DNA from 2 places in the Bradyrhizobium sp. CCGUVB1N3 genome. Region 1 is predicted to be linked to the other one. Evidence: riboswitches for the same ligand, from Rfam matches in the RefSeq annotation. Region 1 holds a riboswitch; the other holds the start of a gene.
The links. Region 1 has a riboswitch for glycine ahead of NLM33_RS24660 (D-amino acid dehydrogenase). Riboswitches for the same ligand answer to the same signal wherever they lie in the genome.
Positions count from the first base shown of each region.

Region 2: it holds a riboswitch for glycine, as region 1 does, so the genes downstream of both, gcvT (glycine cleavage system aminomethyltransferase GcvT) here and NLM33_RS24660 (D-amino acid dehydrogenase) in region 1, are expected to answer to the same signal.

Region 1 is NZ_JANADR010000001.1:5,168,416-5,183,980, reverse strand. It holds gene NLM33_RS24730 (CopG family transcriptional regulator) at 1-389, shown strand, start outside; gene NLM33_RS49710 (DUF2274 domain-containing protein) at 510-734, shown strand; gene NLM33_RS24720 (LysR family transcriptional regulator) at 698-1,615, opposite strand; gene NLM33_RS24715 (Xaa-Pro peptidase family protein) at 2,093-3,268, opposite strand; gene ehuB (ectoine/hydroxyectoine ABC transporter substrate-binding protein EhuB) at 3,380-4,237, shown strand; gene NLM33_RS24705 (M20 family metallopeptidase) at 4,287-5,495, shown strand; gene NLM33_RS24700 (GntR family transcriptional regulator) at 5,508-6,407, opposite strand; gene NLM33_RS24695 (amino acid ABC transporter permease) at 7,091-7,750, shown strand; gene NLM33_RS24690 (amino acid ABC transporter permease) at 7,740-8,402, shown strand; gene NLM33_RS24685 (amino acid ABC transporter ATP-binding protein) at 8,437-9,228, shown strand; gene NLM33_RS24680 (aspartate/glutamate racemase family protein) at 9,557-10,366, shown strand; gene ehuB (ectoine/hydroxyectoine ABC transporter substrate-binding protein EhuB) at 10,440-11,327, shown strand; gene NLM33_RS24670 (amino acid ABC transporter ATP-binding protein) at 11,458-12,174, opposite strand; gene NLM33_RS24665 (pyridoxal-phosphate dependent enzyme) at 12,247-13,497, opposite strand; glycine riboswitch at 13,597-13,694, shown strand; gene NLM33_RS24660 (D-amino acid dehydrogenase) at 13,834-15,096, shown strand; gene trbB (P-type conjugative transfer ATPase TrbB) at 15,334-15,565, shown strand, end outside.
Region 2 is NZ_JANADR010000001.1:9,520,607-9,536,171, reverse strand. It holds gene NLM33_RS44950 (TrmJ/YjtD family RNA methyltransferase) at 1-291, opposite strand, end outside; gene NLM33_RS44945 (NADP-dependent isocitrate dehydrogenase) at 629-1,843, shown strand; gene NLM33_RS44940 (DUF3455 domain-containing protein) at 1,968-2,471, shown strand; gene NLM33_RS44935 (cyclic nucleotide-gated ion channel) at 2,476-3,702, opposite strand; gene alaS (alanine--tRNA ligase) at 3,708-6,386, opposite strand; glycine riboswitch at 6,606-6,694, shown strand; gene gcvT (glycine cleavage system aminomethyltransferase GcvT) at 6,838-7,986, shown strand; gene gcvH (glycine cleavage system protein GcvH) at 7,996-8,364, shown strand; gene gcvP (aminomethyl-transferring glycine dehydrogenase) at 8,380-11,247, shown strand; gene NLM33_RS44910 (hypothetical protein) at 11,516-12,499, opposite strand; gene recA (recombinase RecA) at 12,603-13,691, opposite strand; gene NLM33_RS44900 (DUF2798 domain-containing protein) at 14,655-14,891, opposite strand; gene NLM33_RS44895 (hypothetical protein) at 15,248-15,556, opposite strand.

The sequences.
Region 1 (15,565 bases):
ACCCGGAGGTCATGAAAACGTTGTCAGCCTATGCCACCCGCCGCGAGCAGCCGATGTCTCTCATCGCCGAAGCCGCGATCGCGTCATTCCTGTCGCCGGATGCCGACGAGCGGAGGGAGGCTGCCATTGCCAAGCGACTCGACCAAATTGATCGTCGCATCGCGCGCCTCGAGCGCGACATGGGGATCTCGGTCGAAACCTTGGCGCTGTTCGTTCGGTTTTGGCTCACGACGTCACCGCCACTCCCCGAACCGGCCGCGAAGGCGGCGCGGGCGCAGGCGGGTGCGCGCTACGACAATTTCGTTGCGGCCCTCGGGCGACGGCTGAATCAAGGGCCGAAGCTCCGGCAGGAGATCCCGGAGGATATTCAGGAGAGCGAGCCCACGTGAGGGAACCTGCTCGATGGTTTGATGATCGCCTACCCGCGCGGACGAAAATCCCGCCGCGGTAGCGGTTCAATACCGTGCATCGCAAGCAATTCCTGGGTAAGAATCGACGCTGCGTAATCAATGTCCCCAACGCACACGGTCACGATGTTGGTCGGCGAGAATGCGAGGACGGGGACACCAGAGACAATTGTCCGGGCTCGAGGACGAGGTCGACAGCCATTGGGCGAGCCCGCCAAACTGATCTCGCCGATGATCGAGCGCTTTATGGCGACCGACCGAGCGTTTGCGAAGGCCCGGCGAGGTGCTGTTCAGCTCGTTCCTGGCTCAGCTGAGAGATCCGGATAACGCTCACGAAGCAGGTCGAGGAATGGGCGTAGTGATGGATTGCCGTTGGCCTGCCGCCAGTAAGCGCGGAAGCTCAGCCGGGTTGGGCCCTCTGCATCATGCACCTCGCGGAAGGTGACGCCCGGATAGACAGCGCCGGTCGCACCTTCCAAGGCCAGCAGCATCCCCCAGCCGGCGCCGACCAGGGTGAGGAGCCGATCGAGCGATACATCATGACGAAGCACCGGGCATGGATCGGAAGCTCCCAACTTGCTGATGAGCAGTTTGTGGAATTCCGGTCCCGGGCCGTGCTGTGACAACAACAGGGTTTCCTGCCGCAGTTCGCCCCAATGAACCACATTGCGGGCTGTCAGCGGATGATGTTCGGGAAGGGCGACGACGACACGTTCGCTCCAGACCAATAATGACTTGTCGTTCCACCTCGGATTGGGCTCGGCCACGAGGGCGATATCAATCGCGGAATTGACGAGATCGGAAATCAGTTGGTCTCCCGTCCCGTCGACCAGATGTGGATCGACATCGGGGAAGCGCTGCCGGTGCTCCAGGAGGGTAGCCCGGAGATTGCCGGCTGAGAGGGAAGCATGGATGCCGATGATCAATCGGCCGCTCTCGCCACGCGAGTGAGTCTTGAGGCGCGCCGTTATGGCCTCCGTCTCACCCACGATGCGCCGGGCGGCGTCGAGGAATTCGAGACCTTGGATAGTCGGTCGCGTGCCGCCGTTGGTGCGTTCGAACAGCGTGCTGCCGACCTTGTGCTCGAGATTGCGCAGGCAGCGACTAAGCGTCGACTGCTTGACCCTGAGCGTCTCTGCCGCTTGGCGGAGGCTTCGGTGCTGGGACGCGGCGATCGCCCAGCGTAGATCGCGAAATTCCACTGGCACGGTTGAAGCCTTATGGCGAGTCGTCTGTGACCAAGGTTTCTCTTGAATGGGTCATTTCATTTGCTTGCGCTGCTTCAGCGCCTCCTTCGCTTCGGCCCTGAAACGACCATCAACTTCACTTCCAAGCACGACTCGTTCGCTACTCACTATCGCAAAGTCTATGGCGCCGTGTGCGGGGCGGTCGCCAGTTGCTCCCGAGACCGCTCGACCATCAACTGCGGAAACTGCTGGCCTTCGGCAAAGTCCATCTCGGAAGTTCGAGGCCGGTTTTCGCACCAGGGTAGACAGACCGGGCTGAAGCAGGCGTAGTACGCTCCTACGGTAGCAATTGTTGCGGCGAGCGCGCAGTCTCCAATAGCGCTTGCCATACCTTCTGTCCGGGAGATCGAACATCGCTAGGTCAATTCAATCCCCTAACCCCCGGAGTTACGTTGTCACCCTCTTCGCGGCCTATGCTTTCCCGATCTGGATCAGCTGCTATGCACAGGATCTAATCGTCGGAAATATCTCCGGCGCGGTTATCGTCAGCATTTCTATGCCAGCGTCTCGGACCACGCCGACCTCCTCAAGCTGGAATACACCAAGTTCCGTTTCATACTTTGGCTCGATATGGAGGATCATGCCAGGCTTGATCACCTCATCGGAGCTATCCATGATTGAAGGAGGTTCGGTTAGGTCAATACCTGAACCGTGTCCAATGCGAGATGCCGCACCGGCAGGTGCACCAAATGGTGTTGCGGACGCGAGCTCCGCGCATTTTCTGAACGCGTCTCCTCCAGTCATGCCGGCGCGGATGGAATGCAGCGAATCGAGCGTCAGTCTTCGAATAGTTCCGTAGGCTTCTTGTTCTTCCACCGTTACGCGACCAGCTTTGGCGATTCGATTGACATCGGACATATAGCCCTCGCGAACACATCCGATGTCGACCCAGATGTAGTCGTTTTCAGCCAACTTTCTTTGCGTCGGCCGGAGACTATACGCCATATCTGAGCGCCCGAATCGAACCGGAAGCCATGGTATGCTCTCTGCACCCTGGGCAAGCATCTCGCGTTTCAACGAAACGGCGAACTGCTCCTCGGTGTCCCCGATCTTAAGTGTTTCAAGACACGTGAAGAACGCATCAGTGGCAACCTTCATGGCTTGCCGCTTCAACTGGATTTCAAGTTCGCTTTTGATCATGCGTACGGCCCAGATGGTGGCTGACCCGTCGATGACCTCGACCTTCTGGCTATGCGATCGCCACATTTGAGGGAGTACCAGCGATCCGCGGCCGAAGTGGTCATTGCCGTAATCAACTGCAATCACCGGCGATGCGGGCAGCTTGGGTGTTACAACCTCCAGCAACTTCGCTAGGCCCGCTTCGATGAACCCGGTGTAGAATTCGAATCGGAGGCTTGCAGGCATTCCGGCCGACTGCTTCACGGTCCGCGCCTCGGCCGTGCTTGCGATTGCGATGGCCGCACTGTCGTTGGCAAAGATGACCGCGAAAAATGGACGTGTTTTGGAAGTCCAGAACAGCGACTTGTATCCGGTAAAGTACTCGAAGTTGGACTGATCAGTCAGAACGAAGGCGTCAATGGAGCGGTGTGCCATCTCTTGGCGAAGCCTCTCCATTCTCCGCGCCACTTCTTCACCCTGCAGATTCATTGCCATCGTGATCCCTTCCGATCCGACCGGCTACAATTCCCGGTACCGGTCCATTGACGACACGGTATACCGGGTATAGCTTTATGGTCAACGGATCTGGAGGCTGAGGAGGCGGTCATGCTCAAGTCAAGCTTGTCATCGTGTTTGGCGATTTGCGCAGGATTGATTGCGGCGACGGCGGCGCATGCCGATTCCACATACCAGCAGGCTCTCAGCGCCGGTTCAGTCCGAGTTGCCGTTTATAATCAGGCGCCGTGGGGACTAAAGGACGCGAACGGCGAGTTTAACGGGTTCTCCGTTGATGTGCTTCGGACGGCGCTCAGCCGGATGGGCGTAAAGAAGTTCGAGGCCGTCAGCACGGAATTTGGCGCCCTGATCCCTGCACTCCAGGCGCATCGGGTGGACGTCGTGACGGCAGGATTATTCATCACTCCCGAACGTTGTCGACTGGTAGCGTTCGGCGATCCAGACATCAAAATGGCTGATGCGTTGTTGGTGAAAGCCGGCAACCCCAAGAACTTGCACAGCTATGAGGATGTCGCGAAGAATCCCGGCGCAACAATTGGAACCGCTCGGGGCTTCACCACGGCGGCGGACGCATTGGCGGCAGGCGTGCCAAGCGACCGGCAGATCCTGTTTCCTGACAATCAGGCCGCGATTTCGGCACTCGTTGCCGGTCGCGTCGATGCGGTCTCGGCCACCGCCGCGTCCATCGCCGCTCTGTACAACGACATCAAAGATAAGGGCGTTGAACGTGCCACACCTTTCACGGGCAAACGGGACGCCGCGGGCAATCCACGCTTCAACTACGCAGCTGTCGCCTTCCGCCAGGAAGATGCCGACTTCCGCAACGCTTATGACGAGCAACTGAAGTCGATGCGAACTGACGGCACGCTGTTGAAGATCTTGGTGAAATATGGGTTTTCAGAGGCTGAAATGCCGGACGCCACCTACTCCGCTGTCTGTGCCAGATGACCATGGCGGCGTTGAGCAATTCAATTGATCGTTAGCACGGAGGTCGAGTTTGTCGATCGGCAGTTATAGATCCTATCTCAAGCAAGAAGCGTTGATAGCGGACGATGATTTTGAATGGGCTCTTACGTGCCGACGCGCTTTGCACCGAATTCCCGAGCTGGGATTCGATTTGCCGCGTACGAGAGCGTTCGTCGCGGAAGCTTTGACGAAACTGGACTTCAACGTCGACGAGCGCGCCTACGGACAATCAGGATTGGTTGCGTCGATCGAAGGGCCTGAGCCGGGCCCTACGATCATGCTTCGCGCCGATATGGATGCGCTTCCTATCGAGGAAGTGGCCGACCGTGAAGGTCGCTCGACAATTCCTGGCAACAGTCACGCGTGTGGGCATGACGGCCATATGGCCATTGCGCTTACAGTGGGCCGCATCCTTGCCCGGCAAAGGCAATCTTTGGCCGGTCGGCTTGTTCTCTGCTTCCAACCCTCTGAAGAGCCCGGTGGGGGCGCCCTGGCGATGATCCGGGACGGTGTGCTTGAACGCTATAATCCTGCGCAATGTTATGGTCTGCACTTATGGAGCGAGCTTCAGACCGGACAGCTTGCGGTTACCGAAAAGGCGCTCTTTGCTTCTTGCGACAAGCTGTCCTGGACCATAAAGGGGAGTGGTGGGCATGGCGCGATCCCGCATCTCGCGCATGATACCGTCGGCGCTCTCGCGCAGCTGATTCAGGCAAATTACCATCTCGTGGCGCGAGAAGTTGACGCTCAGGAAGCCGCAGTGATCAGTATAGGGCAACTGGCAGCCGGCTCGATCCACAACGTCATACCCGAGATGATCTCAGCGGGGGGGACGTTGCGGACCGAGTCGCCCTCTAGCCGGGCATTTATCCTCGAGCGCTTGAAGGAAATCGCGGAAGCGATCGGCCGGCAGTTCAAGGTCTCGATATCATTGGAAGCTTCGGGCTCCATTCCTGCCTGCATTAGCGCCCCGAGTGCCGTTGCCAACGTGAGGAGCGCGGCGGCCGGCTCGCTGAGTGGCGTCTGCGATGCGAATGTCGACTATTCTACGTTGGCAGGTGAGGATATGGCTGAATTCCTGCTGCGGGTTCCCGGATGTTACTTTCTCGTCGGATGCGGTAATGCCGACCGTGGGATCATCGCGCCGCACCATACTTCCGAATTCGATCTCGACGAGGACGCTCTCGCAATTGGTGCCAGCGTGCTCGCTTCAAGTATTCTCAATGCTATAAGGGAATGATCGGATCTCCGTTCAAGTGTGGATCGCCTCCGATGAATCCAGCGAGCACGCGACGCGATCGAAAGGCGAAACGGATATCCCATAAACTCGTATCGGCGGGGCACCCGCCACAAAGTGATAACATTTTCGTAAGGTTGGATACCCGTCGGGAATGCCTAGCGCGACCTGAGCATCCTCAGCCGGCGGCGCCGCATCGATGATCATGCGGTTGGAAATAACCGGCATCTGACGCCCACGCATGATTTCATAGATAAAGCGCGCACCAAGTGAATCAATGAAATCTTGGTCAATTGGCAGAGAGATGAATGCGCGATCGAAGGCGATAGGAATCTCGTCGACGAATATCATTTTTTCGACGCGGAGATAAATTTGCGTAGGTGGATTGAAGGGCAGAAGTGCCGGCTCCTGAATTTCGCTCTTAGCGATAGAAAGAAGCTTAATCCGCAGAGAGCGGCGGGAACGCAGGGCATCGTCTTTCATGCCGGAGAGCTTCAGTGCAGCGCTCATATTGAGCACAAACCGCTCCTGTTCGCGGATGAACGTGCCGAGCCCTGCAACGGAGCGAACCAGGCCTGCCATTTTCAGGTCGCGAAGCGCTCGTTTCAAGGTGATCGCGCTGACGCCGAATTCGTCAGCCAGCGTGGGCACCGAGGGTAGTGCAATATCCCTGGAGTAGGCTCCAGATTGAATGCGCTCTTGTAGAGTGATGCGGACCATCTCATGCAAGGGGCGTGAGGCGTGCTGAAACTTGGCACGCAGATTTTGCGAGCCAGCAGGACCCGCCGCAGACTGAGTCTTTTTTGCTTTCGCGTTGGCTATGTTGACCAACTTCGATTTCCCCGTTTTCGTCTTGGCGGCATCGATCAATTTGGATCTCCGCAGGTTTGCCTTCGCGTTGGTTGTGTTGACCAACTTGATCTCCTGTTGCCCGTATCAACTTGTGCGGCCGGTCTTATATCGTACACCCGGCGATTCTGATATTGGTCAGGCATTGGGCAGTCCCGAGATGGTGGCGCCGGAGCGCCTATGTTCTTACGCCCATCGCACCGACATACGCTTCTTCGCTAGGCCGCGGGTGCATCCCAAACCGCCGCCGGAAGAGCCCCTAGACGCTGGTTTGCACAATTCGAAGGCGAGGGCCGCAGCATAACTGAGCTTGACATACCGAGTATATCGGGTCCATATCAACCGGTCAATGTTGAGACGAAGTCGAGCGTGAAGGGAGCGAGCGGCAGATTTCGGTTGGTCGCTCCTTCGAGCTTGGCCGAACGGCGGTGAGGTCGTTGGCATCCGAACGATCTCGGCCGTACCTCGATCTACCAAGCAGGCTACCTCGGCCGGCACTAAAAAGGCGGTTTCGTCTTCGAGGTCGTCAGAGGTGCTTGGCTAATCGAGCTCAGGGGTCTGATGCCACGGGTCAACGGCCCGGATTGAACTTCAACTATAATCGCCTTCCGCAGCTCTGGTGCGCGCCCAGCGGAACGGAAGTCGTGCAAAGGGATGGACGCTCAGAAGATGCGGTGTTCGCGACTGCGATGTCGAGCCGTACGGCGGGGCAACTCGGGGGCTGAGTGTAGCAGCATGGACGAGCGAAGATGAGCTTGCTGCAGATCTTACTCGGCATTTACTCCGGCGTTGGTATCACCGTGAGTGTGACCTTGCTAGGGCTGTTGTATGCAGTCCCGTTCGCCCTTGTCGCCGGCGTACTGCAGCATTTCTCAAGTGGCATCTATCGTTGGGGCGTTACCGCTGTCATTGAGTTCTGGCGCAGTTCGTCGGTAATTGTGCTGCTGTACGCGTTCTACTATTCGCTGCCAGCGTTCGGTATCTATCTATCAGGGATTGCTGTCGCCTCGTTGGTGCTTGGCCTGAATATCGGAGGCTATGGCAGCCAGTCAGTCCGCGCGGCACTTCAAGCCATTGACAAGGGACAGTGCGAAGCCGGACTTGCGTTGGGGCTAAGCCGCTTCGCCGTGCTGTGCCTAATCGAATTGCCTCAGGCGATAGCCGCGATGATCCCGACGTTCATCAATCTAGGCATACAGCTGATAAAAGGTACCTCGCTCGTTTCATTGCTCACGTTATCCGATATGACCTTTCGAGCGAAGGAGATCTCTCAATTGAGCTACAACCCGGTGCCAATCTACTCTGGTCTTCTCCTTGCGTATCTCATCATCTGCTATCCGGTGACGATCTTCGGACGCTATCTCGAAAAGTCGGTCGCGAAGGGACGTGCAGGCTCCCATGAATTTTGATTTCGCTTTTGCCATGCACATTGTCCCGAGGATCCTGGAGGGCCTGGGCAACACGGTGCTGGTTGCAATCCTCAGCTTCATTTGCGCGGCGGCGATGGGCTTTCTTTGGGAGATCCTTCGACGCTCCCACGCTTTTGTCCGTCCAGTCATTCAGTTCGTCATTGATGCAATTCGTTCGACACCTGTGTTGGCTCAACTCTATTTTCTGTTCTACGTGCTTCCCTACTATGGCGTCACTCTGCCGCCGATGTTTGTGGGCGTGTTCGGTCTCGGCTTTTATTACTCCGGCTATATGTCTGAAGTGTTCAAAGCCGGAATAGACGCCGTACCGCGCGGGCAAAGCGAGGCTGCTCAGACCCTCGGTCTAGGCTGGCGCGACACCCTGGTCTTTGTGATCGCGCCACAAATGCTGCGCAACGTTGCCGCGCCGCTCGGCGCGTATTCCGTTTCCGTCCTTAAAGCGACGCCGTACCTGGCGGCGATCGCAGTCCCGGAGATGCTCGGCAGTGCGTTTGACGTGGCGTCGGACACATACCGTTATGCCGAACCGATGTTTGTCGCCGGCCTTCTTATCCTTGGTTTGGCATTGATAGCCGTCGCTTTGGTCACGGGTTTGGAGCGGCGCCTCGGAGTACTCGCCCCGTCGCACTAAACCCGTCACAAAGGCGGCCACGGAGGACGAAATGATGTCGGATACCGCGGAATGGGACAGTGCTGGCGGCCAGCAGCGGACAGCAGCGGAACCTGCGGCCGTGCTAATCGAGAGTCTGTCCAAATGGTACGGGAGTTTCCAGGTCCTATGTGACGTCAGCCTCGCTGTAGCTGTTGGCGAGCGGATCGTGGTGTGCGGTCCATCCGGATCAGGTAAATCGACGTTGATCCGATGCGTCAATCAGCTTGAAACCCATCAGAGAGGCCGAATTGCTGTCAATGGTACGGAGTTGCATGCGGGAATGAGGGGGTTGGCCGAGGTGCGTCGCGACGTCGGCATGGTATTTCAGCAGTTCAACTTGTTCCCTCATCTGACCGTACTCGACAACTGTACGTTGGCCTTGATCCGGGTGCGAAAGATGGCGCGCGATGCCGCCGAAGCGCTCGCGATGCAGAATCTCGAGCGTGTCCGCATACCGCAGCAGGCACGAAAGTACCCCGCTCAACTGTCGGGTGGACAACAACAGCGCGTGGCCATCGCGCGCGCGCTCTGTATGAAGCCGAAGGTCATGCTCTTTGATGAGCCAACCTCGGCGCTTGACCCCGAGATGGTGAAGGAGGTTCTCGACACCATGGTCGGCCTCGCCGCTGAAGGAATGACTATGATCTGCGTCACGCATGAAATGGGATTTGCGCGCGAGGTGGCGGACCGGGTCATCTTCATGGACGGCGGGAAAATCGTGGAAGAGGCTCCTCCCGTCAAGTTTTTTGCCAGCCCGGAGCACGCGCGAACTCGCCAATTCCTTCGTGAACTGTTGCGCAATTAGCAGATCGAAGTTCATCTGGGCTTACCAGAGCCGCGTTGACGATCCTGGACCCTATCGGGATGGTCGGCCCGCTAGGAGCGACCAGCAGTCCCCATCACGGTCAATCGGGTCTTTTCAAGGGTCCCTGCTTGACAAGGCAACTAAGCAGTCCGAGTATACCGGGTATGATGTCCGAGGTTCGGGAATGGCGTGGCTAGGCCCGCACGGGTGCGCCGAGCGGTAAGGGGGCGTCTCCGAGTTCGAATGTCGTTAGCCGTCTTACTGCATCGCCCGAAACTGCGTGCGACGTGAAGAGAGCCAGTCCAGAAACACAAGGTTAGGAGGTCATATGTCCTCGCAACAAGCCAAGCAGGACGCCAAGCGTTGGACTGATGTTCGCTACGATATCGATAGTGGCTTCGGTTCGAGAGCGCACATCGGAATGGTTGTCATTGCGAACGACCAGTCGCTCTCACACGAAGCGCGAGCGATGCTGACAGTTCCGGGGGTCGCGCTCTACGAAAGTCGCATCCCAGCATCCCGGGAGCGCAATCAGCCAGTCACTCTGGATGGAATGACGAAGCAGGCCGACAACCTTGATGAGTCCCTCCGGCTGATCAACACGATGCGTCCTTCGGACGTTGTCGCCCTGGGATGCACCTCTGCCGCGATGGCCATCGGGCCCAAAGAGCTAGCGCGACGAATCGGTAACGTTCATCCGGGCGCGAAGGTCACAAATCCCTTCACGGCCATTCTTTCTGCTCTTCGAGCGCTGCGTTCCCGCCGTGTGGGCTATGTCTCGCCCTACTCCCGCGAAGTGGCCGAACGGATGATCGGCGAGATCGAGGCTGCGGGATTCGAGGTGCCGACGGTCAGTACGTTTCACAATGAAGACGGCTGCGTCGCTGACGATGCGCCATTCATTTCTCCGAAGAGCATCTCCGGCGCCGTGCGACAGGTGGCTGAGAGAGCGGATGTAGACACGATCGTAATCGCTTGCACGCAGATGCGTGCTGCGGCTGTTATCGACGAACTGGAGCGCCAGACTGGAAAATCCATCATCTCATCCAATCAAGCTTTGTGTTGGCATGCTCTACGACTGGCGGAATGTCACGACGTCTTGCATGGCTGGGGTCGACTGTTCGAAGCCCAACTGTGACTGTTCGCAGCAAAGAGGAATTGCACAGATAGTTCGCAGTGTTGCATTTGAAAAGCGAGAATAGGGGTTGCCGATGAAGATCTTGGACATTTTCCGCAGAACCGCACGAGTTGGAGCTATAGCGCTTGTTGCATTAGGCGCTGTGGCGTCGGGTGCAGACGCGCAAACCCTCAAGGAGAAGGTGGCCAGCGAGGGCAAACTCACGATCGGTGTCCACAACAAGTGGCCATGGGGATTCAAAACAGATGATGGAAGCGTTTCCGGTCTCTATCCGGAGGTTCTGAAGGCGGTCGCGGACTCACTGGGCGTGAAGAAGATCGACTTCGTGGTCATGGATTTCGGCGCGCTGATTCCAAGCCTTCTATCGCGTAGAATCGATGCCGTAGCGTCCGGTATGGTGATCACCGCCGCGCGATGCGAACAGGTAAGCTTCTCGAACCCCTTCCAAGCCGGTGGCGATGCGGTTCTGGTGAAGAAGGGCAATCCTCTGAACATCCACAGCTACGAAGACGTAGCAAAAGACCCGCATGTTCGATTGGGCGACATGCGAGGCGCATCGACCACGCCGAATGCAGTGGCCGCGGGAATTGCCAAGGATCGAATTCAGCTCTTTCCAGACAACGATGCTCTTCTGGGAGCGCTTCTAGCTGATCGCGTTGATGCGGTATTGTTCGCAAGTGGATCGGCTGTCGGTATTCTGAGGGACCCTAACGTGAAAGGTGTGGAGCGTGCGGCACCCTTCACGGGATTGCTCGAAAATGGCCGAGAAAAGAAAGCCTATGGCGCCTTTGAGTTCCGGCCGGAGGATGCAGAGTTTCGTAATCTTTTCAATGAAAGCCTGGCGCAGCGAATGGCCGACGGCACGGTTGAGAAGATCATGGCAAAATACGGCTTCGCCGATGAGAAGGTCTCTTCAAGCGACATAACTGCCAAAGCGCTTTGTGGAGCCAGTTACCGCTAGGATACGGCTCGCCTCTCAGCAGTCCAGGGGTATTCGTGCTAGTATACAGCTCGCACAGTGCGGTACGCAGAGATGCGAATGGGATTGCGCAGTTGGACCCCGCTCTCTCGTCTGGTGCGCAACTGCTTCCTCAGCGCAAGATCTGACTGAGGAAGAGCTTTGTGCGTTCGTGCTGGGGTCTGCTGAAGAACTCGTCGGGCGTCGCTATCTCGACGATCTGGCCGCCGTCCATGAAGATGACGCGATCGGCAACCTGGCGCGCGAAGTTCATTTCGTGCGTGACGCAGATCATGGTCATTCCTTCGTTGGCAAGACTGACCATGGTTTCGAGCACTTCATTCACCATCTCCGGATCAAGCGCTGAGGTGGGCTCGTCAAAGAGCATGACCTTCGGCTTCATACAAAGAGCGCGCGCGATAGCAACGCGTTGCTGCTGCCCGCCCGAGAGTTGACCCGGATACTTGTTAGCCTGCTCGGGGATTCTGACCTTGCGCAGATAGGTCATCGCGATCTCTTCCGCTTCCTTCTTGGGCACTTTCTTCGCCCAGAACGGCGCAAGCATGCAGTTCTGGAGGATCGTGAGATGTGGGAACAGATTAAACTGCTGGAATACCATGCCGACATCGCGACGGATCTCATGGATTTTCTTGACGTCGCCGGTGAGCTCCGTGCCCTCGACGATGATCTGGCCTTTCTGGTGCTCCTCCAGCCTATTGATGCAGCGGATCAACGTCGATTTGCCCGAGCCTGAGGGCCCGCAGATGACGAGTTTTTCACCGCGGTCGACTTCCAGGTTGATGTCGCGCAGGACCTGGAATTCACCGTACCATTTGTTGACGCCGGTCATCTTGATAGCAGTGCGCAATGGCTGGAGCCTCTCAAATGTCCCAGTTGCGTGCATCAGGATTGACCCAGTTCGCTATCGCACGCCTGTCCGACTGACATCGAAGGAATACTCATCTCGCAGATAGGAGAGGCAATCGTCAAAGCTCGTGCAAACTCGATCGACGACGTGATAATCGATTGGATCTTTCATCCCACTTGATGTGCCAATTACCACCACATCTTTGTCCCTGAACCCTGGAGCGATCAAATCGACAGCCGCCAAGGCAGCTGAACTGGAAAGCTCTTGCCAAAGGCCGATGCGGGCATACTTGGCCTGCGCCATCAAGGCCTGCTGATCGGTGACCGTTAGTGCTGTGCCACCGGATTCCGAAATTGCCCGGACACCGCGGTACCCGCTGACAGTGCACGCAATGGACGTCAGGCGGCTCTCCACGGGAGCGACGGTGGCCATGGGCTGCCCGGTTTTCAGCGCTCTTGCCAATGGAGCCATCCCTTCAGGCTCAACCGAGAACGCCCGGGGCAAATCAGCTGCTATACCGAGCTCGATCAGCTCCTGAAATCCTTTGACCAGGCCAAACAATAGCTCAGCATAACCTGTGGGGACGACAAGGGCCGCCGGCATCCTCTTCAACTGGTTGAAGAGTTCATATGCGATTGTCTTGTATCCCTCCGGCCCGAAGGGGTGACCCGTATGAAATTCCGTCGAATTGCTGGTCGGATGGAAGCCGACCTCAGTTACGAATTGACTCAAGATCCTGAATTTAGCGTCGGCTCGCACAGGAACTGCATGCGCACCGTATGCGCTAAGCGCTGCAAAATAGCTTCTGCTGAATCTCTCAGGGACAAGGACGATACAGGCCAATCCTGCTCTGGCCGCATAAGCAGCCGTTGAGATGCCATGATTGCCTGTGGACGCCGCAATGATGCCGCGCGAGCCGGAAATCTTGGCTGCGCTGACGACACATAGGTTCAATCTGTCTTTGTGACTGAACGTTGGATTTCTGCTTTCATCCTTCAGAAACACACGTGCATCGGCTTGACTTGTTCGTCTTGGAATCTCGATCAGCGGGGTGCTGCCCTCGCCCATGCTCAACTCATCGACAATGGGAGGAAGCAAGCTGCGCCATTGAAGCATGCCCGGGCCAGCGTCGCCGGAGATCACTGCTCGATCCACGCGAGAGTAATCGAATGCTATCTCCAACGGGTACTGATATTTCCCATCGAAGGACCTTACGCCCTGCAGTTTAGGTGGAAAAAGTGCAAATGAACTTCGATCGGGGCCCAGCGAGACCTGGGCATTCGCGAGAGATCTTTCCACGGCCATTTCGCGAACCTCGATGATTCGTGCTGCTCGCTGGTCCAGCCCTTGAGCCCGAAGCTACCGGCGACAATTGACATACCGGGTATACCGACTTAGATTGTTGCCGTCAATGGGGGAGAGATCGCTTCGGCTTCGGTCGAAGCGGCGCCGACGGAGCAACGACCCCGGAAACTCTCAGGCAAAGCAACCGCAGAACGTTCTTAGACTCTGAAAAGCAGGGCGACAGTCCTGCGCCGATGGTGAAAGTCGCAGGCCGGATGGTCGTGCTCGCGACGAAACTCTCAGGCCAATGACAGAGGGGGTGTAGATGACCCGCGCACTGCGCGGGCAGGAGCACCTATGACTGTCTCTGACCGTTGTCGCGTTGCCGTCATTGGCGCGGGCATCACTGGCATCACCACAGCCTACACCTTGCTTAAACGAGGATGCGAAGTCACCGTCTTTGACCGGCATCCCTATGCAGCGATGGAGACATCCTTCGCCAACGGTGGTCAGCTCTCGGCCTCGAACGCTGAGGTCTGGAATAGTTGGGCCACGGTGCTCAAGGGTATCAAGTGGATATTCACCCCGGGTGCGCCACTTCTGGTCAATCCGAAGCCATCCTGGCACAAATTCTCCTGGATGGCGCAGTTCGTTGTCTCTATCCCAAAATACGAAGTGAATACCGTCACGACAGCGCGGTTGGCGATCGAGTCACGCGCTCACCTGAGGCGGATGGCGCAAGAGGAAAACATCGATTTCGACTGCGAAGACCGCGGCATCCTGCACTTCTATCACACCAAGGCAGAATTCGCCGCCGCGGCTCAGGTTACCGCATTGCTCGCCAAAGGAGGGCTCGAACGCCGCGCGGTAACCCCAGAGGAAATCAGGTCGATTGAGCCCGCACTCAAAGGCTCATTCTATGGCGGCTTCTATACTGAGTCCGACTTCACCGGCGACATCCATAAGTTCACGACCGGTCTAGCTTGTGCCTGTGAACGTCTCGGAGCGACAATGAACTTTTCGGCTGAGGTGCTGTCGATCGCCCTGGGTAAGGGCAAGCACCTTGGCGTGAATTGGAGATCGACAGAAGCCGGAGAAGGCACAAATGCTTGTGTCGACGAGTTCGATCGCGTGGTCGTTTGCGGCGGTGTAGGATCGCGCCGCCTTGCCGCCAGTCTGGGTGATCGCGTCGATGTCTATCCAGTGAAGGGATATTCAATCACCGTGCACCTTCCCGAGAACTCAGATCAGGAAGCGGCCCCGTGGACAAGCCTGCTCGACGACCACGCCAAGATCGTCACCAGCCGGCTCGGCTCAACGCGGTTTCGAGTGGCCGGGACCGCCGAGTTCGACGGCATCAACAAGGATATCCGAGCAGCGCGGATTGAGCCACTGATCAAATGGTGTCGTACGCACTTCCCCGGTATGAGTACCAGAAATGCTGTTCCTTGGGCGGGCCTTCGTCCTATGATGCCTGACATGCTGCCGCGCGTCATGCGAGGTCGCGATACGCGCGTGTTTTACAACACTGGTCACGGCCATCTTGGCTGGACGCTATCAGCAGCGACAGCTAATGCGTTAGCCGCACTGATTGCGCCGGAATACCAGGTAGACGTCTAGTCCTAGCGTTTGGCGGGCCGAGGGCGGAGAACTGCGCCGCGCAGCATGACTGACGAAGCTGTCGCAGAATTTGTCGTGAGGGGGCGATCTGCATTTCGACGTAGCAAGTATTTTTTCGTTGCTCTACGCCTTGCTCCTACGACGGCTGAATACTTGTTGAACTGACCCATTTCCTGCCCTCTCTACTCATCCCCGTCGCCAATCACATACTGCGGTTGGCGCTCGACGGGGACAATCGTGGCGGGCACCTCACTCCATTCGGAAGCGTTCTCGCGTGGCGCGCGCATGCTGCGCACCGCGCTTGGCCCGGCGATCGCGACGTTCCTCGAAGACCCTTCGATCGTCGAGGTGATGCTCAATCCCGACGGTCGGCTCTGGATCGATCGGCTATCAGGCGGACTAGAGGACAGCGGACAGACGATGCCCGCGGCCGACGGTGAACGGATCGTGCGTCTGGTTGCGCACCATG
Region 2 (15,565 bases), 4.4 Mb from region 1:
GTCATGGGCCCGGGCGGAGGTGGCGAACAACAGGTCGAGGTCGGAGACCGCCTGCTCGACGGTGTCAAACAGCTCGACCCGCTCCAGGATGTGGTCGGCACCGGCCGCGGCGCGCTGGGCGGCGATGTTGGGCCAGCCGTCGCGTGGGTTGACGATGCGCAAGCGGCTCAGGGCGAAGTTGCCCATGGCACGGGCCGCCATGCCGATGTTCTCGCCGAGTTGCGGCTCGACCAGGATCACGATGGGACCGTCGAGGGCGAGGCCCGCCTTGCTCTTGTCAGTCCCCGACATCTCGTTCTGCTTTCACGCTGGTTCTCAAGGCCTTGGAGAGGGCGCCTTAGGAAATGATTCAAGCCGGCCACCGACCGGCTCCGCCGATTGCGCCTCGTTTGCCTGTCCTGACAGAATTCTCAAGCGAAATAACGGGGTTAGATTCGGCTTTTGAATCTCGCCCGAAACTTCAGCTCCGGACCCGGCCGCAGTGCCGCCGCGGCTCCCCGCTTAAGGATGCTGGATGGGCTAAAAGTGCATAATCCCTTGGCTTTCGCCCGCCGCTTCCCGGTGCTATGAGGCGGCGGATATTCCCGTTGACGCGCCAAAGCGCCGTTCCCAAGAGGCTTCCCCGATCATGGCAAAAATCAAGGTGTCCAACCCCGTCGTCGAACTCGATGGCGACGAGATGACCCGGATCATCTGGCAGTACATCAAGGACAAGCTGATCAACCCGTTCCTCGATGTCCAGCTCCTGTATTTCGACCTGGGGATGGAGTACCGCGACCAGACCAACGATCAGGTGACCATCGACGCCGCCGAGGCGATCAAGAAGGTCGGCGTCGGCGTGAAGTGCGCCACCATCACCCCGGACGAAGCCCGGGTGAAGGAATTCAACCTGAAGCAGATGTGGAAGTCGCCGAACGGCACCATCCGCAACATCCTCGGCGGCGTGATCTTCCGCGAGCCGATCATCTGCAAGAACGTGCCGCGCCTCGTCCCCGGCTGGACCAAGCCGATCATCATCGGCCGCCATGCCTATGGCGACCAGTACCGCGCCACCGACATCAAGTTCCCGGGCAAGGGCACGCTGTCGCTGAAGTTCGTCGGCGAGGACGGCACCGTGATCGAGAAGGAGGTCTTCAAGGCTCCCGGCGCCGGCGTCGCCATGGAGATGTACAATCTCGACGACTCCATCATCGACTTCGCCCGCGCCTCGTTCAACTACGGTTTGCTGCGCGGCTACCCGGTGTATCTGTCAACCAAGAACACCATCCTCAAGGTCTATGACGGCCGCTTCAAGGACATCTTCCAGGACATCTTCGACCGCGAGTTCAAGAAGGAATTCGAGGCCAAGGGCCTGACCTACGAGCATCGCCTGATCGACGACATGGTGGCCTCGGCGCTGAAGTGGTCCGGCGGCTACGTCTGGGCCTGCAAGAACTACGACGGCGACGTGCAGTCCGACACGGTCGCGCAGGGCTACGGCTCGCTCGGCCTGATGACCTCGGTCCTGCTGACGCCCGACGGCAAGACGGTGGAAGCCGAAGCCGCCCACGGCACGGTGACCCGCCACTACCGCGAGCACCAGAAGGGCAAGGAGACCTCGACCAACTCGATCGCCTCGATCTTCGCCTGGACCCGTGGCCTCTCCCACCGCGCCAAGCTCGACAACAATCCGGAGCTGGCGAAGTTCGCGGCCACGCTGGAGAAGGTCTGCGTCGACACCGTGGAAGACGGCTACATGACCAAGGACCTCGCGCTCCTCGTCGGCGCCGACCAGCGCTGGCTCTCCACCACCGGCTTCCTCGACAAGGTCGCCGAGAACCTCACGAAGGCGCTGGCGGCGTAAGCCGGCGTCTCGCCTCAACCGTCATTGCGAGCGAAGCGAAGCAATCCCAGGCTGTCTCCACGGTCGGACACTGGATTGCTTCGTCGCTCCTCGCAATGACGAGCCTCTTATCCGGGTAAGCATCATGCCGACAATCAAGAGCCTCGCGTTCGCCGTCCTCACACTGGCCAGCACATCGGCCGTTGCCGCAGCCGCGGAGCTTCCCGACGCGATCGCCGCGCCCGGCGAGACCGTCGTGCTGAGCGTCCACGCCGAGGGCGCGCAGGTTTATGAGTGCAAGGCAGGGACCGACGGCAAGCTCGCCTGGGCCTTCCGCGAGCCGATCGCGACGCTGCTTTCCGAAGGCAAGACGATCGGCCGCCACTATGCAGGCCCCAATTGGGAGCACGCCGACGGCAGCGCAGTGGTCGGCAAGGCCATCGGCAACGCGCCGGGCGCAACCGCAGGCGATATCCCCTGGCTGAAGCTCGAGGTCGCCTCGCGTCGGGGTAGCGGCATTCTGACACCCGTCACCACGGTTCAGCGCATCAACACCCATGGCGGCAAGCTCGACGGCGCCTGCGAGAAGGCCGGCGAGTTCAAGAGCGCACCCTACTCGGCCGACTACATCTTCCTGCGCAAGGGCTAATCACTCAGCGGTCCGTGCCCTCGCGCTCCGCCTGCGCGAGCTCGGTCGCCGCGAGGTCGCCAGTCTCTTCGAGACGCGCCTTAGCCGTCTTGTGCACATGCGCGGCGAGCGTCGGCATGCGTTCGATCAGGGCATGAAAATGCTGGGCGTCGAGCACCAGAAGGCGGGTCTTGCGCGTGGCGGTCACGGTGCCGCTGCGTTTGGTTTTGTGCAGCAGTGCGATCTCGCCGAAGAAAGTGCCGTCCGCAAGCCGCACGCGCTGGCTCGGGAGTGAAATCTCGACCTCGCCGGCCGTGATGAAATACATCGACGAGGCAGCATCGCCACGCCGAACCAGGATCTCGCCCTGCTCGATGGTGCGTGCCCGCAGCAGCCGCATGATGTCGGCGATCTCCAATGCCGTGAGGTGCGAGAACAGCGGCACGCGCGCGAGCATGCCCCAGGTGACGACGAAGTCGCGCCGCCTCACCTCTTCCGCAAAGGCGCTCGAGATGATCGCAACCGGCAGCGCGATCATGGCAAAGCCGCTGATGATGGCGAACACGGAAACGAATTTGCCGAGCGGCGTCACCGGCACCACGTCGCCATAGCCGACTGTGCCGAGCGTCACGATCGCCCACCACATCGCCTGCGGGATGGTGCCGAGCTTCTCCGGCTGCACTTCGCGCTCGATGGCATAGAGGAGCGAAGCGAAGGTGAGCACCACACCGATCAGGATGACGATGCATCCGATCAACGCGCGCCGTTCGGCATGGACGGCTGCGAGCAGCGAGCGCATCGCTGGCGAATAGCGGATCAACTTGAAGAACGGCAGCACGCCGAGCGCAGCCAGCGTCGCGTGCCGGCCAGTGGCCAGCACGATGGCTGCGGGGAGGAACGCCATGAGATCGATGATGCCGAGCGCGGAGAAGGCATAGTCGAGGCGGTCGGCGAGCGCCGAGCCTTTGCGCGGCGTGTGCCCCGCCACCGTCCACAGCCGCGCGGCATATTCCAGCGCGAACACGATCACGGACAGGATGGTGATCGCCGAGAACAGCGGGCCGAACTGCGCGTCGAGGTCCGGCACCGAGGCAAGCGTCATTGCCACGACGTCGAGCACGATGACGGCAATGATCACCTGGATGAAGCGCGACCCGGCCGAATAGGCCAGCGGATCGTGCTCCAGCAGTTCGTACAAGCGATCCCTCAAATTGGGATCGCGAAGCCCACGTCCTCGCGGAACGAGGCGCACGGTGTCTACGCGCCGACCATGGCTTTTTCGATCGCCGAGAGCGCCGCCGCCGCGTTGGCGCCGTCGGGTCCGCCAGCCTGCGCCATGTCAGGCCGGCCGCCGCCACCCTTGCCGCCGAGCGCTTCGGAGGCGACGCGAACCAGGTTGACGGCGTTGAAACGCGAGGTGAGGTCGGCCGTGACACCAACCACGACGCCGGCCTTGCCGTCCTCGGTGACGCCGACGATCGCGACCACCCCGGAGCCGATTTGCTTCTTGCCATCGTCGGCAAGGCTCTTGAGATCCTTCATCTCGATGCCTTCGACCGCACGCGCCATCAGCTTGACGTCACCGACCTCGCGCACGCCTGCGGCAGCGCCATTTCCGGACGATGCACCACCGCCCATCGCAAGCTTCTTGCGGGCGTCGGACAATTCGCGCTCGAGCTTCTTGCGCTCGTCCATCAGCGCGGTGATGCGCGCCGGCACGTCCTCGAGCGAGGTGCGCAGCTCGGCGGCTGCGGTCTTCGCCAGCGCCATGGTGTCGTTGGCGTGCTTGCGCGCATGGCGTCCGGTCAGCGCCTCGATGCGGCGCACGCCGGAGGCGACTGCGCTCTCGCCGGTTAGCGTGATCAGGCCGATATCGCCGGTGCGTTTCACATGGGTGCCGCCGCAGAGCTCGACCGACCAGCCGAGCGCGTTGGCGCCGTGTTCGCGCGCGGTCTTGCCCATCGAGACGACGCGGACCTCGTCGCCGTACTTTTCGCCGAACAGCGCGCGCGCACCGGCCTCGCGGGCCTCGTCGACGCCCATGACGCGCGTGGTGACTTCGTCGTTCTCCAGCACCACCTCGTTGGCGATGTCCTCGACGCGCGCGAGCTCCTCCGGAGTGATCGGCTTCGGATGCACGAAGTCGAAGCGCAGACGATCGGGCGCGACCAGCGAGCCGCGCTGCGCGATGTGATCGCCAAGCACCTGGCGCAGCGCCTCGTGGAGAAGATGCGTCGCGGAGTGATGGGCGCGGATCGAGGACCGGCGCGCATGGTCCACCTCGAGCTGGAGCGCGGTGCCGGCCTTCAGCGTGCCTTGCTCCACCGTGCCGATATGCACGAAGAGGTCGCCGAGCTTCTTTTGCGTGTCGGTCACGCGGAATTTGATCCCGCCCTCGCCGACCATCACGCCGATATCGCCGACCTGGCCACCGGACTCCGCATAGAACGGCGTCTGGTTGAGCACGATCGAGCCGGTCTCGCCGGCCTCGAGGCTGTCGATCTCCTTGCCGTCCTTGACCAGCGCCGCGACGACGCCTTCGGCGCTCTCGGTCTCATAGCCAAGGAATTCGGTGGCCCCTAATTTTTCGCGCAGCGGGAACCAGATCGCTTCGGAGGCGGCCTCGCCGGAGCCGGCCCAGGACGCGCGCGCCTTCTCGCGCTGACGCTCCATTGCATCGGTGAAGGCGGACTGGTCGACGCCGATGCCGCGCGACTTCAGCGCGTCCTGCGTGAGATCGAGCGGGAAGCCGTAGGTGTCGTACAGCGTGAAGGCGACGTCGCCATCGAACATGTCGCCCTTCTTCAAGGACGCGCTCTTCTCGTCGAGGATGGCAAGGCCGCGAACCAGCGTCTTGCGGAAGCGGGTCTCTTCCAGCCGCAGCGTTTCCTCGATCAGCTTCTCCGCGCGCACCAGCTCCGGATAGGCCTGGCCCATCTCGCGGACCAGCGCCCAGACGAGGCGATGCATCAGCGGCTCTTTCGCCCCCAGGAGCTGCGCATGGCGCATCGCGCGGCGCATGATCCGGCGCAGCACGTAGCCGCGGCCCTCGTTCGAAGGCAGCACGCCGTCGGAGACGAGGAAGGCCGAGGAGCGCAGATGGTCGGCGATCACCCGGAACGAGGCCACCGTCTGCTCATTCGGTCCACTGCCGAGCGCGGATGCGGTCGCATCGATCAGCTGACGGAAGAGATCGGTCTCGAAGATGCTGTCGACACCCTGGAGGATGCAGGCCATGCGCTCCAGCCCCATGCCGGTGTCGATCGAGGGACGCGGCAACGGCTGGCGCTCCTCCTTCGTCACCTGCTCGAACTGCATGAACACGAGATTCCAGAATTCGAGGAAGCGATCGCCGTCCTCTTCCGGGCTGCCCGGAGGTCCGCCCCAGATGTGCTCGCCGCGATCGATGAAGATCTCCGAGCACGGGCCGCACGGGCCGGTATCGCCCATCGCCCAGAAATTGTCCGAGGTCGGGATGCGGATGATGCGGTCCTCGGAGAAGCCCGCGATCTTCTTCCAGAGGCCGGCCGCCTCGTCGTCGGTGTGATAGACGGTGACGAGCAGCTTGTCCTTCTTCAGGCCGAAATCCTTGGTGATCAGATTCCAGGCGAGCTCGATCGCGCGCTCCTTGAAGTAGTCGCCGAAGGAGAAGTTGCCGAGCATCTCGAAGAAGGTGAGATGTCGCGCGGTGTAGCCGACATTGTCGAGGTCGTTGTGCTTGCCGCCGGCGCGCACGCATTTCTGCGACGTGGTGGCGCGCTGATAGGGGCGCTTCTCGACGCCCGTGAAGACGTTCTTGAACTGCACCATGCCGGCATTGGTGAACATCAACGTCGGGTCGTTGCGCGGCACCAATGGCGAGGACGGCACGATCTCGTGGCCGTTCTTGGCAAAGAAGTTCAGAAAGGTCGACCTGATCTCGTTGACGCCGCTCATGTTCATCCAATCGGGTGATAGGACCCGCCAGAGCCATCCAAACTCGACATCAAGGCTGATATCTGCGGGCGATTGCGCTTTTAGACAAGGTGAGCTGCCCTGTCCAGAAACTGTGCAGAGAGATCAGAGGGTTGCCGCAGGCGCGCAATCCTCGTTGATAGCTGTTGCAGGCGCGTTGACAGGCTTGGCCAGCCTGTGTTCTGTACCTACCTGTATCGTACGGCCACGTCGGGAGAGACCGGCTTTGGTGCCGGCGCCGAAGGAGCAACCGCCCCGGAAACTCTCAGGCAAAAGGACCGCGTGGCTTTGACAGCATCTGGAAAGAGGCGCCGACGGGCATTGAAGCCCGGGTGGCACCCGCCGACGGGATAATACTCTCAGGCACAGCGACAGATGGGGCTTCGACTGGTTTTTCGGGGAATCCTCCCCGGGAACCGCGAGGGCCCCTGTGATGCTTGCGCGCGACGACCAAGACTCCCTCAGACGTACCCCCCTTTACGGGCTCCACGTGTCCCTTGGCGGCAAGATGGTGCCGTTCGCGGGCTATGAGATGCCCGTGCAGTACCCTGCGGGCGTCCTGAAAGAGCATCTGCATACCCGCAGTTCTGCTGGCCTGTTCGACGTGTCCCATATGGGCCAGATCGCGCTCCGGCCGAAATCCGGCAGGGTCGAGGACGCGGCCCGCGCGCTGGAACGCCTAGTGCCGCAAGACATCGCGGCGCTTGCGCCGGGGCGGCAGCGCTACGCCCAGTTCACCAATCCGGACGGCGGCATCCTCGACGATTTGATGGTCGCCAATTTCGGCGATTACCTGTTCCTGGTCGTCAACGCCGCCTGCAAGGCCGAGGACGAGGCGCATCTGCGCGCGCATCTCTCCGATGACTGCATCATCGAGTCGCTTACCGAGCGCGCGTTGATCGCACTTCAGGGTCCGAAGGCCGAGGCCGTGCTGGCGAAACTTTGTGCAGAGGCTCCGTCCATGAAGTTCATGGACGCCGGCCCGCGCAAGGTCGACGGCGTCGACTGTTTCGTGTCGCGCTCAGGCTACACCGGCGAGGACGGGTTCGAGATATCGGTTCCCGCGGGCGATGCCGAACGCCTCGCCAAGGCGCTGCTCGCAAATTCCGACGTGTTGCCGATCGGGTTAGGCGCCCGCGACAGCCTGCGGCTCGAGGCCGGCCTTTGCCTCTACGGCCATGACATCGACACCACGACCACGCCGGTCGAGGGCGCGCTGGAATGGTCGGTGCAGAAAAGCCGCCGCACCGGTGGCGCCCGCGCCGGCGGTTTTCCCGGTGCAGAGAAGATCCTCGCCCATTTCGACCAGGGCGCGGGCCGCCGCCGCGTCGGCGTGCGCGCTGAGGGCCGCGCGCCGGTGCGCGAGGGCGCGCCGTTGTTTGCGGACGCGACGTCGACCGAGGCGATCGGCGCCGTCACCTCGGGCGGCTTTGGCCCGAGCCTGAATGCGCCGGTGGCGATGGGCTATGTGCCTGCCGCGAAAGGCGCGCTCGGCACAAAGCTCTTTGCCGAAGTGCGCGGCCAGCGGCTGCCGCTCACCGTCGCCGCCATGCCATTTGTGAAAAACACCTACAAACGCTGAGGATCGAGAATGACCACGACGCTGTACACCTCCGACCATGAATGGCTTGATATCGACGGCGACGTCGCAACCGTCGGCATCACCGATTACGCCCAGCAGCAGCTCGGCGACGTCGTGTTCGTCGAGCTGCCCAAGGTCGGCCGTACGCTGAAGAAGACGGAAGCCGCCGCCGTGGTCGAGTCCGTGAAGGCGGCGTCCGACGTCTATGCGCCGATCTCGGGCGAAGTGCTCGAGGTCAACCAGGCGGTCGTCGATGAGCCGGCGCTGGTCAATTCGGATGCCGCAGGCAAGGCCTGGTTCTTCAAGATCAAGATTGCCGACAAGAGCGAGCTCGGCGGACTCATGGATGAAGCCGCCTACAAGGCGCACACGGCTTAAGCGATGGAGCAAGCGATGACCGCGCACCGCAAATCCAACGGCGATACCGCCGCCTCTTTCGTTCGCCGCCATATCGGTCCCTCCGCGCGCGATGTCGCGGCGATGCTGGACACGGTCGGTGCGAAAAGCGTGGACGCGCTGATGGCGGAGACGCTGCCGGCATCGATCCGGCAGGCCGCTCCGCTCGATCTCGGCAAGCCGCTGAGCGAGACCGAAGCGATCGCGCATATGGCCGAGCTCGCAGCCCAGAACCAGGTCTTCACCTCGCTGATCGGCCAGGGCTATTCAGGCACGATCTTGCCCGCGGTCATCCAGCGCAACATTCTGGAAAATCCCGCCTGGTACACGGCCTACACGCCCTACCAGCCCGAGATCAGCCAGGGCCGGCTGGAAGCGCTGTTCAACTTCCAGACCATGATCTGCGACCTCACCGGGCTTGATGTTGCCAACGCCTCGCTGCTCGATGAGGCGACGGCTGCGGCGGAAGCCATGGCGCTCGCGGAGCGGCACTCGCAGGTGAAGGCGCAAGCCTTCTTCGTCGACAAGGACGTGCATCCGCAGACGCTCGCCGTGATGCGCACCCGTGCCGAACCCTTGGGCTGGAACCTGATCGTCGGCGATCCCCTCACCGATCTCGATAAGGCAGACGTGCTCGGCGCGCTGCTGCAATATCCCGGCAGCTCGGGTGCGGTACGCGACCTGCGGCCGGCAATCGCGACGCTGCGCGCCAAGGGCGCGCTCGCGATCGTTGCCGCCGATCTGCTGGCGCTGACGCTGCTCGCTTCGCCCGGCGAGCTAGGGGCGGATATTGCGATCGGCTCGGCGCAGCGCTTTGGTGTACCGATGGGGTATGGCGGACCGCACGCGGCCTACATGGCAGTGCGCGATGCGCTGAAGCGCTCGCTGCCCGGCCGCATCGTCGGCCTCTCCGTGGACTCGCGCGGCGCGCCGGCCTATCGCCTCGCGCTTCAGACCCGCGAGCAGCATATCCGCCGAGAGAAGGCGACCTCCAATATCTGCACCGCGCAGGTGCTGCTTGCGGTGATCGCCTCGATGTACGCCGTCTATCACGGCCCCGAAGGCCTCTCGCAGATCGCGCGCATCGTGCATCGCCGCGCCGCCGTGCTGGCCGCGGGCCTGCGCAAGCTCGGCTTCGCGCCGCGTTCCGAAAACTTCTTCGACACTGTCACCGTGGACGTCGGCGCCAAGCGCGACGAGATCGTCGCGCGCGCGGCTTCCGAGACAATCAATCTCGGCGTCGGCAACGACGGCTTGCGCATCGCGCTCGACGAGACCACGACGCCGGCGACCATCGAGGCGGTCTGGCGCGCGTTCGGCGGCAAGCTCGCTTATGCCGAGATCGACGCGACAACGCGCGAGGCGCTGCCTGACGCATTGAAGCGGGCGACGGGCTTCCTCACCCATCCCGTGTTCCACGCGCATCGCTCGGAAACCGAGATGCTGCGCTACATGCGCAAGCTCTCAGACCGCGACCTCGCGCTCGACCGCGCCATGATCCCGCTGGGGTCATGCACCATGAAGCTGAACGCGACCACCGAGATGATGCCGCTGACCTGGCCGGAATTCGGCAGCCTGCATCCATTCGCGCCAAGCGAGCAGGCAAAAGGCTATCACGCGCTGTTCGCGCGGCTGGAAAAATGGCTCTGCGACATCACAGGCTATGACGCGATCTCGCTGCAGCCGAACTCAGGTGCGCAAGGCGAATATGCCGGACTTTTGGCCATCCGTGGGTACCATGCAGCGCGTGGCGAAAGCCATCGCAAGGTGTGCCTGATCCCCTCCTCTGCGCATGGCACCAACCCGGCCTCGGCCGCGATGGTCGACATGGAGGTGGTGGTCGTCGCCTGCGAGAAGAACGGCGACGTCGACGTCAATGATCTCCGCGCCAAGGCCGAGAAGCACTCGAACGATCTCGCCGCCGTGATGATCACCTATCCCTCGACGCACGGCGTGTTCGAAGAGCACATAAGGGAGATCTGCGATATCGTGCATGGCCATGGTGGCCAGGTCTATCTCGATGGCGCCAACCTGAACGCGCAGGTCGGCCTGTCGCGGCCCGGCGACTACGGCGCCGATGTCAGCCATCTCAATTTGCACAAGACCTTCTGCATCCCGCATGGCGGCGGCGGCCCGGGCATGGGACCGATCGGCGTCAAGGCGCACCTTGCGCCGTTCCTGCCTGGACATCCCTCAACCGATCCGAATGCGACGGTCGGCCCGGTCTCGGCCGCACCATTCGGCTCGGCCTCGATCCTGACCATCTCCTACATCTACATCCTGATGATGGGCGGCGAAGGGTTGAAGCGTGCGACCGAGATCGCGATCCTCAACGCCAACTATGTCGCGGCACGCTTGGATGCGCATTTCCCGGTGCTCTACAAGAACGCGAAGGGCCGCGTCGCGCACGAATGCATCATCGACCCGCGACCGCTGAAGACGACAAGCGGCGTCACCGTCGACGACATCGCCAAGCGCCTGATCGACTACGGCTTCCACGCCCCGACCATGAGCTTCCCGGTGCCGGGCACGCTGATGATCGAGCCGACCGAGTCGGAATCGAAGGCCGAGCTCGATCGCTTCTGCGACGCCATGATCGCGATCCGGAAGGAGATCGCCGAGGTCGAAGCCGGGCGCTTCAAGATCGAAGCGTCGCCGTTGCGCCAAGCGCCGCACACCGTGCACGACATCGCCGACGACAACTGGACCCGCGCCTATACCCGCACTGAGGGCTGCTTCCCTAACGGCGTCTCGCGCACCGACAAATATTGGTGCCCGGTGGGCCGCGTCGACAATGTCTACGGCGACCGCAACCTCGTGTGCTCGTGCCCGCCGGTGAGCGACTACGCGCAGGCGGCGGAGTGATGAATTTGTAGGGTAGGTAGAGCGTCAGCGAAACCCACCACTGCGATTCTCAAGCGATGAAGAAGGCGATGGGTTACGCTTCGCGCATTGCTGTGCCTCTCCCCTTGTGGGAGAGGGGCAGTTCCGCCACGAGATACAAACTCGCTAGCGTGAGGAGTCTTTCTCGACATTCTCACGTGCGGAGAGAACCCCTCATCCGGCGCTTCGCGCCACCTTCTCCCACAAGGGGAGAAGGAGGGAGACAGGCCACCGCACGTCTCATTAAGCTCTACGGCGCAACCAGCGCACGAGCGCCTGCGTCCCACCGCCAGAGCCTCTCGTTGGTCAGCTTAGTGCCGCCCCACCAGCGATGGATCGGATTGTGGCGGCAGAAATCATCTTCGCAGGCCACGACTGCCCGCCCAAGCTCAGTCAGCGCGACCTGGCTCTTCCTGTAACGGTGGTAACGAGCCACTTCGTCCTTCTCGAACGGCGCCTCGCCCAACCCAAAAATCATCGGCTTTGGGCATTGTGCCAAATCGTCCAGCAATTCGCCGGCCTCGCTCTCATCGAACACCTCTTGGTGCTGCGCCGCTCGACGCGCCACCTGAGGGTCGGCGCACCCGTCTTCGATGTAGTCCAGCATTGCCATTTCGCTCAGGCCGAGGCCTGTTGTTAAATTAGGCAACTCCTGAAGCAGGGCGATAAGAGCCGACCGCAGCCGAGGAAGGAGCATCAGATCATTCATCAAGAGATCGAAACAGCACTCGGGCGTCGGCGCACGCCAGGCCTGCCAGGCGCGGCTCGCTAGTGTCAGGTGACTATCCGCAACTTTGAACGCCGGCAACTTCCATTCCGCCACTGATTCCGGGTGATACCCCGCGACGGCGTCGTCCGTGTGCACCAGGCTCAGCTTGGTCGTGATCTCCTTGTATGGGCGAAGAAGGTTGAGCAGCCAGACCAGCACGAGTTGATCGTTTGGCAGCGGATCAACCCACACTTCAATCGAATCGAATTTCTCGCAGAGCTCGAAGAAGCCGATATCTCGCGTGCCGAAACCTTTCAGTGAGCACCGCGGAACGTCGTCGAGCCAGTGATCGCCAACATTGCAGTGCTTCGCGGAGCGTGGCTCCAGCCCGATGACAAGCTGCTCCTCGGACGGTAGCCGGTCCAGGACGAAGCGAAGAGAAAAGCCAAGTACGATGTTCGCCAAAGGCGTCGGCCGCAATTGAAGTGGCGCAAGATCGTTCGTCGTCAGGATCAAATGCGACATGTGACTCCGCCCACTCAGCACCCAAACGAAACGGGCGCCGAAGACGTCGGCAACTCAACGTCCTCAGCGCCCGCTCCTCGCGAAACTTGACTGGTGTTAGGTCCTACTCCTCCGTCGGCTCCTCGCCGTCGGCGTCGCGCTCGGGATTGCCGGCCAATATCTGCTCGGCGATCAGGCCGGAGTTCTGGCGGATCGCGGTTTCGATCTTGGCGGTGACGTCCGGGTTGGCCTTCAGGAACGCTTTGGAGTTCTCGCGGCCCTGGCCGAGGCGCTGGCTGTCATAGGAGAACCAGGCGCCGGACTTCTCGACAATGCCGGCCTTGACGCCGAGATCGAGGATCTCGCCCATCTTGGAGACGCCCTCGCCATACATGATGTCGAACTCGACCTGCTTGAAGGGCGGCGCCAGCTTGTTCTTCACCACCTTCACGCGCGTGGTGTTGCCGACGACCTCGTCGCGCTCCTTGATCGCGCCGATGCGACGGATGTCGAGGCGGACCGAGGCGTAGAACTTCAGCGCGTTGCCGCCGGTCGTGGTTTCCGGCGAGCCGTACATCACGCCGATCTTCATGCGGATCTGATTGATGAAGATCACCATCGTGTTGGACTTGTTGATGGAGGCCGTCAGCTTGCGCAGCGCCTGGCTCATCAACCGCGCCTGGAGACCCGGCAGCGATTCCCCCATCTCGCCCTCGAGCTCGGCCTTCGGCACGAGCGCCGCGACCGAATCGATCACCAGCACGTCCACCGCGCCCGAGCGCACCAGCGTGTCGCAGATTTCCAGCGCCTGCTCGCCGGTGTCGGGCTGCGAGATCAGGAGGTCGTCGATGTTGACGCCGAGCTTGCGCGCATAGACCGGATCGAGCGCGTGCTCCGCGTCGATGAAGGCGCAGATGCCGCCCTTCTTCTGCGCTTCCGCCACCGTATGCAGCGCCAGCGTCGTCTTGCCCGAGGATTCCGGCCCGTAGATCTCGACGATGCGCCCCTTGGGCAGGCCGCCGATGCCGAGCGCGATATCGAGCCCGAGCGAGCCGGAGGACACCGCCTCGATGTCCATCGAACGATCGCTCTTGCCGAGCTTCATCACCGAACCCTTGCCGAACTGACGCTCGATCTGAGAGAGCGCGGCAGCCAGGGCTTTACTCTTGTCCATGGAAGATCCTTCGACGATACGCAGGGCAGTGGCGGACATCTGGTCGTGCTCCTTATGGCGGGGATTCGGCGTTGCGACAAACGATTGGCGAAGCGGGTCGGCGATAAAAGCAATGTACACCGTTTGTTCCAAGTTCGCAATATGTTCTTTTGCGCTTCGGGGTACCGTTCGCATTTAACCCCCAGCGCCCTAAGTTGAATTTGTGGGTGTCCTAATTTGTTCGCAAACCGCCTCAAGGCGTTCATGCCTCGGAGCGCCTAGTCTGAATGGGGTAGCCCATTTCGTATAGGGAACAATCAGCCGGGCAACGCGTCGGTATGAGGCCCCCAGCCGAAAGGTGCCCCCCCGACTGCTGGAGGAAAACCCCTCAAGCGGGTTGGCGGCCCCCCATTGGGGCCGTTTATATTCAAGGACAGGGCCGCCCGAACTGGCGGCCTCTTTCATTTCCAGGACGGTTTCGGGGACGGTTTCGGGCTCTCACCAAAATCCGCGAAAACAACCCCATGCAAAGTAGCCGGCCCCGCCCCGGTCGCTACGTCTCATCGCCACCGTCCGCAGTTTTGGCCCGTGAAACGAGCAAGGCCGCCCCGCCCAGCAGCCTCCTCTCCCCGCGCGTGCCGGCCTACAGCACGGCCAACAGAATGAGCCCCACGACCAGCACGACAAAACCCATCGCCGTCGCAGCGGCGAATGATCGCTCTACGTTATCCATCTGCCACCCCTGATCGGCGGGCCACGTTCCCCCATGGCGTCGCCGAACGCGCTGAGTCTCCCCAATCGCTGTGTCGTAATTTCTGCGAGTGGGTGTCGGAATTGGGACGGGATTCGTCCTTGAGTTGGCAATCCGGCCCTGAAGAGCCAATCGCCCGCTTCGGCCTGTAAGCTCCCTGTAAGCTGCGCGGGTTAACCTCGCTTGGCTACGGTGTTGCAGCCCAGCACCTCAGCCTCCAATAACCTTCTGCCCCGCCCGGCTCTCCCCTGGCGGGGCTTTTTTCGCGGTGCTCAATCCTGAGATTCGCGCGTCAGCCGCAGCGAGAAGGATCTGATCGCAGGCGCGGCCAGGAGGACGACCGGCAGCATCGCGGTCCAGGAGATCAACCAGGACGCGAGCCAGTGTTTGACGAAGTCGGGTGCTGCGGTCGCGGGCAAACTCGCAATGGCGGCGGCGATCAGGCAGGTCAGGCCGGACTGGATCGTGCCGAATACAAAATGGCTGTAGCGACGGGGAATGCCGAGCATGAAGCGCCTTGTCTCCAATCCGCCACGAGCGGAGCAAGGCACGTGCCATGCGCTCATCTCACCGCGCGATGCGACCCGGGTGCCAACGCTGCTCGGCGGATGAATCGCCGCCGCAGCCACGCGGCTGTTTCGACAGTCCCTCAAAGCGCCAGAAGGTGATCACGCTCGCCTCGCCGCATCGCTCGCAGGCGAGCGTCCTCGCCGAGGCCATAGCGTCCGCACCTGAAAGCCGCAACGCGCTGCGTATTCACACTGCATATCGCGTCACGCCGCGCGTCGTCCGCGGACATGTCGCTCGCGGAATCCGTGGTTCTCCGGCCATGAACAAAGTTCCTGCGCAAGCAGCGGCAGCGCGGTCAATTCGGATAGTTGCTCCGCCCGCCCTCCCGGTCGTGCATCTGAAGGATGCGGACGAAATCTGCCATGCTCGAACGGTCGTCGCCCTCGCTTGCGCGCAGGATGTAGCCGTCTGTCTCGGGCCGGCCGCGCTGCCAGACCCGCTTGAGGAGGTCGACGATCAGCTTCATGGAATCCGAACGAGTTGCCGGGCCGCCGGGTTTGAGCCGAATGGCTCTGGATGAATCATTGCCCAGCCAATGCGCGGCCAGCCGACCGGTTCCCTCATCCCCAGCCGAAATTTGCGCCGCACCATTCGTGGGGAGCATCTTTCGCGA